4 regions of the Solibacillus sp. FSL R5-0449 genome follow, and region 3 is predicted to be linked to each of the others. Evidence: riboswitches for the same ligand, from Rfam matches in the RefSeq annotation. Region 3 holds a riboswitch; each other region holds the start of a gene.
The links. A riboswitch is a leader RNA that binds a small molecule or an ion and turns the genes downstream of it on or off. The one in region 3 is predicted to bind cobalamin.
Positions count from the first base shown of each region.

Region 1: another riboswitch for cobalamin. It lies ahead of MKY27_RS02610 (ABC transporter substrate-binding protein); the one in region 3 lies ahead of MKY27_RS07190 (cobyric acid synthase).
Region 2: another riboswitch for cobalamin. It lies ahead of metE (5-methyltetrahydropteroyltriglutamate--homocysteine S-methyltransferase); the one in region 3 lies ahead of MKY27_RS07190 (cobyric acid synthase).
Region 4: another riboswitch for cobalamin. It lies ahead of MKY27_RS05445 (hypothetical protein); the one in region 3 lies ahead of MKY27_RS07190 (cobyric acid synthase).

Region 1 covers NZ_CP150239.1:518,310-520,515, reverse strand. The annotation lists gene MKY27_RS02610 (ABC transporter substrate-binding protein) at 1-816, opposite strand, end outside; cobalamin riboswitch at 956-1,150, opposite strand; gene MKY27_RS02605 (acyl-CoA dehydrogenase family protein) at 1,254-2,206, opposite strand, start outside.
Region 2 covers NZ_CP150239.1:1,834,257-1,836,462, forward strand. The annotation lists gene metE (5-methyltetrahydropteroyltriglutamate--homocysteine S-methyltransferase) at 1-1,026, opposite strand, end outside; cobalamin riboswitch at 1,188-1,368, opposite strand; gene MKY27_RS08940 (SCO family protein) at 1,720-2,206, opposite strand, start outside.
Region 3 covers NZ_CP150239.1:1,488,207-1,490,412, reverse strand. The annotation lists gene MKY27_RS07190 (cobyric acid synthase) at 1-1,217, opposite strand, end outside; cobalamin riboswitch at 1,372-1,559, opposite strand; gene MKY27_RS07185 (S16 family serine protease) at 1,649-2,206, opposite strand, start outside.
Region 4 covers NZ_CP150239.1:1,142,009-1,144,214, reverse strand. The annotation lists gene MKY27_RS05450 (helical backbone metal receptor) at 1-225, opposite strand, end outside; gene MKY27_RS05445 (hypothetical protein) at 215-772, opposite strand; cobalamin riboswitch at 930-1,112, opposite strand; gene MKY27_RS05440 (Fur family transcriptional regulator) at 1,176-1,586, opposite strand; gene MKY27_RS05435 (metal ABC transporter permease) at 1,583-2,206, opposite strand, start outside.

The sequences.
Region 1 (2,206 bases), 970 kb from region 3:
GGCATACGCATCATTTTTCTCGATTGCCGCCATATCGCTTTCATACGTAACTAAAATGACATCCGGATTGCTGTTTACAAATTGTTCAGAGCTGTACATCGGCCATCCTAGTTCCGGGACAGCATTTTCTACGTTTAACACGTCCAGCATTTCACTGATGAATGTCTCTTCACCTGCTGCATAAAGATCAGGGTCTGTTCCAACTACGATGAACACAGATTTTTCTTCCAGCTGTGCTACTTTCACTTCAATTTCTTCGATTCCTTCTTTAATGGAGGCAATCATTTCTTTTGCTTCTTGTTCTTTATTTGTCAGCTGCCCGATTTGTTCAATCGTTTCGTACGTTTCTTCAAATGTTTTTGCATCTTTTACAACATATACAGGAATACCTACTGATTCAAGCTGCGCAATTGCCTGTTCATTGAAGCTGTACATTCCGGATTCATGTGCTAAGACTAAATCCGGTTGCAGACCGATTATTTGTTCTAAATTGAACTCCATGCCGCCAACCGATTCTTTTGTCAATGCTTCTTCAGGATATGTATCATTGTCATTTACAGCGATAATTTCATCATTTAATCCTAAGCCGAATAAAATTTCTGTATTCGATGGTGTTAATGTAATGATGCGTTCCGGTGCTTTTTCAAGTGTAATTTCTTTGTCCAAAGCATCTGTTAACGTTACCGGGAATTGTGCTTTTTCTGTTACTTCCGCCATATCGTTTGCCGGTTGTTCATCTGTTGCTTTTTCCGAATTACATGCAGTCAATGTTAATGTCAGTAATGCTGCGGAAGAAAGCAGTTGCCATTTTTTCAAAATAAAAACCTCCTGAGATCTCGTTTTATAATTTTCTACAAAAATAAAAAGCTCCCTACTAGAAACGAAGGAAGCTTTACGCATGCAAATAAAATTCAACAAAAAGAATTTATCCGCCACATCCTATCCTCGTAGGTTTAATCTAGGGCATTATAAAGGCAGGTCTCCTGGCTTATGCATAAACGTTGAAGAGCGCCTTCCCGAAAGTTTTTCAGTGGCATATTGCTCTCAACTAGCAATTACAGTGGCGGGACCGCATCGGATTTGAACCGATTTCCCTTTTACTCCTTACTCAATTCATTATCGAGTAAGAACCTTTATCGTCCATATATAATTAATAGCTCTATTATAGCGGATATTCGAAAAAAAGTATGCTCATTCGCTAAAATTTCAGATAATTTATCTAAATTTGTAGAAATCACGAATAAAAGAACTGTTTATTTTCTCTCTTTCAAGTTTCTTTCAATTGCCGTTTCAGCTAAGCGTTTAATTGTAATATCATCCATTGGCGGATTGTGCAAACCTGCACGTACATCACGGTAATAGCGTTGAAGCGGGTTGGATCTTTGCAGGCTTTTCGCCCCAACTAGACGCATCGCCTTATCAACCACTTCGGTTGCTGTATTTGTCACTACATGTTTCGCAATATTGATTTCATTCACTAATGTCGCCTTTTTAATCGGATCATTATAAAGCCTTGCGACACCGTAAATTGTAAAGCGTGCTTTCGTCAACGCCAAATCCATTTCCCCAATCAGTGATTGCACATTTGGCAGCTGCGCAATTGTTCCTTGAATACTGTTCGGAGAGTGACTGTTCGCAAAGTCTACCGCGTAATCGCGTGCTGCCTGCGCAATCCCTAAATAAGTCGCCGGGATAAGCAGCAGCCAGCCGTTCAGCTTAAAGCCGGTTGAATAGTTCGGGATTTCCACCAAGTTTGTTTGATCAACACGTACATTATCGAGCACTAAATCATCGCTTCCCGTACCGCGCATTGATGCTACATCCCATGTATTTTCGACCGATACCCCTTCAGCCGTTTTCGGAACAAGGAAAAATCCTAACTGGCCTTCATCTTCAATCCATGCCGATACTAAAAAATAATCGAGATCTGGTGCACCGCTCGTATAGTTTTTACGTCCATTAATTACATAGGAATCACCATCTCGTTTTGCGGAAGTCCCCGGACGTCCTCCTCGCACAGGGCTTCCCATCGCAAACTCACTTACCGCACGATTAACTGTCGCGCCATTTGCGATCTGTTCGCCAAACCAGTCGAGCTTTTGTTTATCCCAGTAACGATTTTCAAAAATCTCGCCCACATTTTGAATTGTCCATGAAACAGCCAGCCCCGTGCTTCCGCAATAGCTCGCCAAAGTTTCCTGCAGTA
Region 2 (2,206 bases), 350 kb from region 3:
TAGCAGCTCTGGCACAATGCCATCCTCTCCCGCTGTTGTAACTGGCACATGCTGAAGGCTACACGAGGTTTGTAGATGTATTGGTGAAAATGGTACATAGGATCGTATTTCCGCGACTAGCGCCAACTGCTTCTGCAACTCGGCTCTCCATATATCCCGACCATTAATAATTCCGGCATATAAAACTTTATCTTTTGGGAAAGCAAATTTTTTTAACGATGCTATATTTTCAATTTTTCCATGAACAAAGTCCAGTCCAAAGCCATCAACAGGCAATTTAATAATTGTTTCATAGTCGGATAACGCTTCAAAATATGTTGTGCAGATCATTTCAACAGTCAGTCCTTTTAATACTTGATGATAGAAATGCTGAACTAATGCAATATCTTCGGAAGTAAGGTCTTTTGTAAGGCTTGGTTCTTCAAGCTGGATCGAAGTTGCACCGCTTGCTTCCAACGACTGAAGCAACTCTTTATACACATTTACCAGCTGCTGAATATAGTGTTGTTTTTGTGCGTCACCTACACCTTTTGTAAGTTTATAAAAGGTAAAAGGACCGATAATAGTCACACGAGGGATTGTGCCGAATGCTTCGATTGCCTCCTGAATATATTGCGCGTAAACATTGTGTTGCAATGCCAGTTGCTGTCCCTCGTATTCCGGTACAATATAGTGATAATTCGTATTGAACCATTTCGTCATTTCACATGCCACCACATTTTCAGCACCGCGCGCCATTGCAAAATACGCTGTTAAATGATGCTGCAGGGAAAGGTGGTCGTATCTAGATGGAATCATATTAAACATAACGGCTAAGTCAAGCATGCGGTCATAATATGTAAAATCTCCTACTGTTAAAATATCCAGCCCCAAATCCTGTTGCTGCTGAAGTTGAGCGATACGTAAGTTTTTCATTTCCTGTTCATAACTTTCCAAAGATAATTGTTCTTTCCAAAATGCCTCTGTTATACGCTTCCATTCACGATTCTGTCCAATATAAGGGTAGCCAATTACTGCTGTTTTCATAAACAATTCCTCCTTAAATTTGTTACATAAAAACCAAAACCCCTCTTTCCAAATGAAAGAGGGGTGTGAATGTTTAAGAGATTGACAAAAGAAACCTTTGTTTTATCAAAGGATGTTGTCTCACTTTCGCACAAAATCACCACCTATTTCCACGTAGGTATTGGCGTGTACTAGTTTCCGGCAGGTCTCCTGGCTCATCATCAACGTTCTTGTGATCCTTCCCATCAATAGACAGTGGTTGAATATCACGAACTCCGATTTACAGTTGCGGGACAGCACCAGACTTTCACTGGTTTCCCTTTTCAGCTTGTTCTCACAAGCACCGTAACTTACACAGTATGTAATTTCGTATACTATATCATAGAATTTGAGTTTTGAAAATTCTTTTTATTTATTGCTTTCTCAATTTCTGGTTTGAACAATTTCGGTTGATGCCATTGTGCTTTTTTTTAGAAGAAATTGATTTATATTAGCACTTCTGCAGGTGATTTTAGAAGAGTTGGCGTACTTTTTAGCTGAACAGGAACTGATTTTGGCGTATCCCGCAACTATATTAGACATTCCGTAACTTATTAGAAAATCAGCGGGTTTATTAGCACATTTAATATTTTATTAGACCAACACCCACTCCACAAAAAAACTTGCGTTAAAAGTTACAGCACTTTTTCCGCAAGTTAATCTATCATTCCACTATTAATTTAAACGTTCATCAATGAGTGCTTCCATATCACTCGCAATCGTTTCATATGGAACACCATCTTCTCCAGTACCATAACCTGAATAGTTTTTTACGGCAATTCCTTTTTCATCCACGAGGAAAAATGTATCGGCGTGGATAACTTGTGAATTCCCTTCAATTGCCTGGACAGGAGTTTTAAATGAGTTTCTGCCAAACTGCTCGATAAATTTTTGATCATATCCTGTCAGCATATGCCATTTTGATTCGTCTACCGGTTTATGACGCGATAAATATTCTGTCAGACGCTCCGGTGTATCATAGTCAGGATCAACTGAAAACGCGACAATTTTATAATCTTCCAGACCTTTTTTTTCAAGGTGGTCCTGCACCCGGGTCATATTCATCGTCATAGGCGAGCAAATCGTTGTACAGCTTGTAAAGATGAACATCGCCAGCCATGGTTCCCCTTTTAGACTTTCCAGTGTCACCTCATCATTCCGG
Region 3 (2,206 bases):
GGCTTCATTGGTTTTGTTGCTACACTGCGCCCTAAATGAATTTCATACCCTTCAATTTCATGACCTGTACAGCTTCTGCCGGAAACTTGCACTGTTTGCTTACTAGTAATAAATGTTGTTTCAATAGGCAGCAAACCTAAAGTTAAATATGTGCCTCCTGTGCTTTCAACCGCATGCTCATCACGGATTATTTCACCTAGCATCTGGTAACCTCCACAAATACCGATAATACGAACATTTTGATTCGCTAACTGTAAAATCCTTTGCATTAACCCGGTTTGCTGAAGCCATAAAAAATCTTCCACCGTATTTTTCGTCCCTGGTAAAATCACGACATCCGGATTTTTCAAATCACTCAGTGCCGTAACAAAGCGCACGCCTACATCCGGTTCTTCAAAGAGCGGGTCTAAGTCGGTAAAATTCGAAATATGCGGAAACCGGATAACTGCAACATCAATCGCAAATTCATAGTATTGTGGCTTTTTAAAACGCATGCTGGATAAAGCGAGCGAATCTTCAGCTTCAATGTGAATATCAAAATACGGAATAACACCAAGTACAGGAATTCCTGTATATTCTTCAAGCCAGCCGATTCCATCATTCAGCAATTCTTTCATTCCACGAAACTTATTAATAACAATTCCTTTGACACGGGCTCTTTCCGCATCGTCCAATAACATCAATGTCCCGACAATTGAAGCAAAAACACCGCCCCGGTCAATATCGGCAACTAAAATTACGGCGGCGTCGGTTTCATGTGCCATGCGCATATTGGCAATGTCCCGGTTTTTTAAGTTAATTTCCGCGGGACTTCCCGCGCCTTCCAAAACAAGGACATTATAACTCTCCGACAAACGGGCAAGTGAAGAACGAACTTCAGGCATGACTGTTTCCACAAAATTTTCACGATAACTTAGCGCATCTATATTGGCATAATGTTTTCCGTTGAAAATCACTTCCGATATCATATCCCCTTTAGGCTTAAGTAAAATCGGGTTCATATCCGTTGTTGCGTCAATTTTTGCGGCTTCTGCCTGAACCCCCTGTGCACGCCCAATCTCCCCACCGTCTTTTGTAATATAAGAATTAAGCGCCATATTTTGTGATTTAAATGGAGCCACTCGATAACCGTCATTTGCCAAAATGCGGCAAAGCGCTGTACATAGTACACTTTTTCCCACATCGGATGCTGTACCTTGAATCATAATTGCCTGCACTAAAATCTCCTCCCATACTGTAAATATCCCAATAAAATAAAAATGCCTCTACCTCTCATCGAAAAAGAGGTACAGGCATGTGAAATTAATTATGGATATTGTTTCAATACACAAAAACAATGACTAGTTTCGCCTATACTTCTCCCTCCGAAAAGTAAGTATCGATTGAATAAGCAGGTTTCCTGGCTTAAGCTTCGTTTTACTTTCACATCTTCCCATCATTACGACAGTGATTTATTGTGATTTCATCAGCTATTACAGTAGCGGGGGCTGCATTAGTCTTTCACTAATTTCCCTTTTACCTTACAAAATTCTGTAAGCACTTATTTAAATTGCAAATTATTAAATTATTATAAAAATAACATAGTAGATAAAAAAATGATAGGACCATTCTTGATTACAATTAATTTTTCAGCACACGCAAGCACAGGTTACTCATTATTGAGCCTCATAATTTCCATTACAGCATTATCTATAGACGCCACCGCAATAATGTTTATATTTAGCTGCTCATCTTTTTTTACTTTCTTCGCTTCTTCTGCGTTTTCCACAGGTAGAAGAATATGAGAGAAACCGCTTTGTTCGGCAATTAAAGTTTTCGCTTTAATCGAACCGATTTCTTTTACATTTCCTTTGCTGTCAATCGCTCCTGTTACAGCAATCGGCACATTATTATTAACGTCACCATTTTCGATAAGAGCGCTTAACACAGCGGCAAGTCCCGCACTGTCACCTTCTATATCTTCTCTTTCTAAAAATTGATTAATAGCAGAAGAGTTTTCTGGTAAATAAGCAATGACGTTTTCCTTCATCGTTTCAAAATGTTTCTCCGCGGGACGTACATAACTTAGTAATTCTACGTTTTTCGAACGGTACCGGATTTCATTCGTGACAACTTCCGCATCCAAAACTTTTTTATTCGTTGAAGATTCTATAGTATGAATTAAATATCCCAAATCTGTTATATATGGGGCCTCAAAAACATCCAC
Region 4 (2,206 bases), 350 kb from region 3:
AATTTCTGTATTGCTTGGCTGTAGAGAAATAATTGTTTCCGGTACTTCATCGAATGTAACTTCAACTCCGCGATCATCAACAACTGTATACGGTGCTCCATCATTTTTCGATGTAGCCTGCTCTTCTTTTTCCACTTTGCCATCAGTTTTTTCCTCATCTGAACTACATGCTGCCAGTAATAATGTTGCCGCTAAAGCAACGATCCATTTGTTATTAAATTTCATTTGTTGTAACTCCTTTTTTCTTTTTCGTTGGATAGGATTTTGAGATAAATGGAATTTCCTCTTGCTGATGCTGCTGATTCATATACACTGCCATGACAAAAAATACATTGGCAAGCAATCCAAGAAAATCAAACAGAATTTCATCCACTTCCCGTTCTTCGCTCACTTTATGTAATGCCCTGTAAGACTTTTTCGCCTCACTGCGGCAAATATGCAGTCTTGCGGCACTTTCGATTCCTTGTGGCAGTACAAACTGCTGAATCGACTCTCTGACTTCACCTACATAATAATCGTATCGATCACTGAGCCATTGCAGATCCTCAGATGTAATGGCCAATTTGCCGCGGACCGAACCATTCGCATGATAGGCTAACGGTTGAATCATCCTTAAGTCCTTCAAAACGACATGTCCGGATGCATCATCAACTAATGTCGGAAATACTGTACCAATTCGTGTTGTTAAAGAATCGGTACGGATTTCATAATCGACACAGCTTGATTTTTCCCGCATAAACGGATAGCAGGAAAAACGAATATCCTTTTTCATAAAAATTCTCCTCACTTCAAGTAGTGCCTCACCGAAATTATCAAGGGTACGAAAAAAAGCCACCCAAGAAAATGGATGGCTTCAAAAATCAAAAAAGGGCACAATAATGCTCATTCGATCCGTGACTGCCGTACATTCTCTTTAATTCCGAAGAGGGATGTTACGATAAGAAAAAGATTGGTCTCCTGGCTCTGCGTTTCACTTTACTCATAAGTACCTTCCCGCCATATTAGCAGTGGTATCACACTTATTTTCATCAACGCTTACAGTTACGGATATAGCTTCGGATTTGCACCGAATTCCCATTTATGCATAATGCATCTTTTTCCTGCAAATTTATTCAATTTGTCTTAATCACTTTAGCATATAAAAAAAATTATGCAAATAAAATATTTTCAGTTTCCTATAAACAATCCGGACATTTCCCGTAAATCTCAAATTTATGGGCCTCAACAGCATAACCCGGCAGCTTTTCACCGAGCATTTCCATCGGGCAGACAGACAGTTCCTTTACATTTCCGCAATCACGGCAAATAAAATGATGATGATGGTGATCCGACTCGCAATGCATGCGGAAATTGCGCTCACCGTTTAATTCTGTTTCTTCCAAAATATCAAGCTCCACAAAAGTGGCCAAGTTACGGTAAATTGTATCAAAACTCATCCCAGGGAAATCTTTTTTCAATACTGACAGCAAATCACGGGCAGTCAAATATTTGTCTGTAGCTGCAAACATACCCAAAATCAACTCTCGTTTATCCGTCTTTTTATAGCCATTATCCTTTAATATTTCCCACGCGCGCGCTGCATTCACAGTACTTCTTCCCCTTCCGTTTTAATTGAAAATTTCAATACAAGTTTTTTAATTAAAATTACTGACAGCAAAATCAAAATGGATGTGACAACAATTGTTCCACCCGGTGCCAAGTTCAGGTAAAAGGCAGAAACGAGTCCGATCACTACGGCCAGCTCGCCAAATACAATCGCTAAAATGATCGCTTCTTTAAAGCCGCGAGCCAATCGCATCGCTGCAGCTACCGGTAATGTCATTAAGCTTGAAACAAGCAGAATTCCGACAATGCGCATACTTGCTGCGATGACGAGTGCGACAACAATCATAAATAATAAATGAATCCATTTCGCCGGCAAACCGCTCGCCTTCGCATATTCCTCATCGAACGACAATACGAAAAGCTCTTTGAAAAACAGCACTAAAAATAAAACGACGACGACTGCAATTGCCAGTACAACATATAAATCCTGGCGTGATACCGCAGATACAGAGCCGAATAAATAGCTCATTAAATCGGTATTAAATCCGCTTGCAAGTGAAATTAAAATCGCACTCACACCGATTCCGCCAGACATAATAATCGGAATCGCAAGCTCTTCATAATGTTTATACAGTCTGCGTAAACGTTCAATTAAAATCGA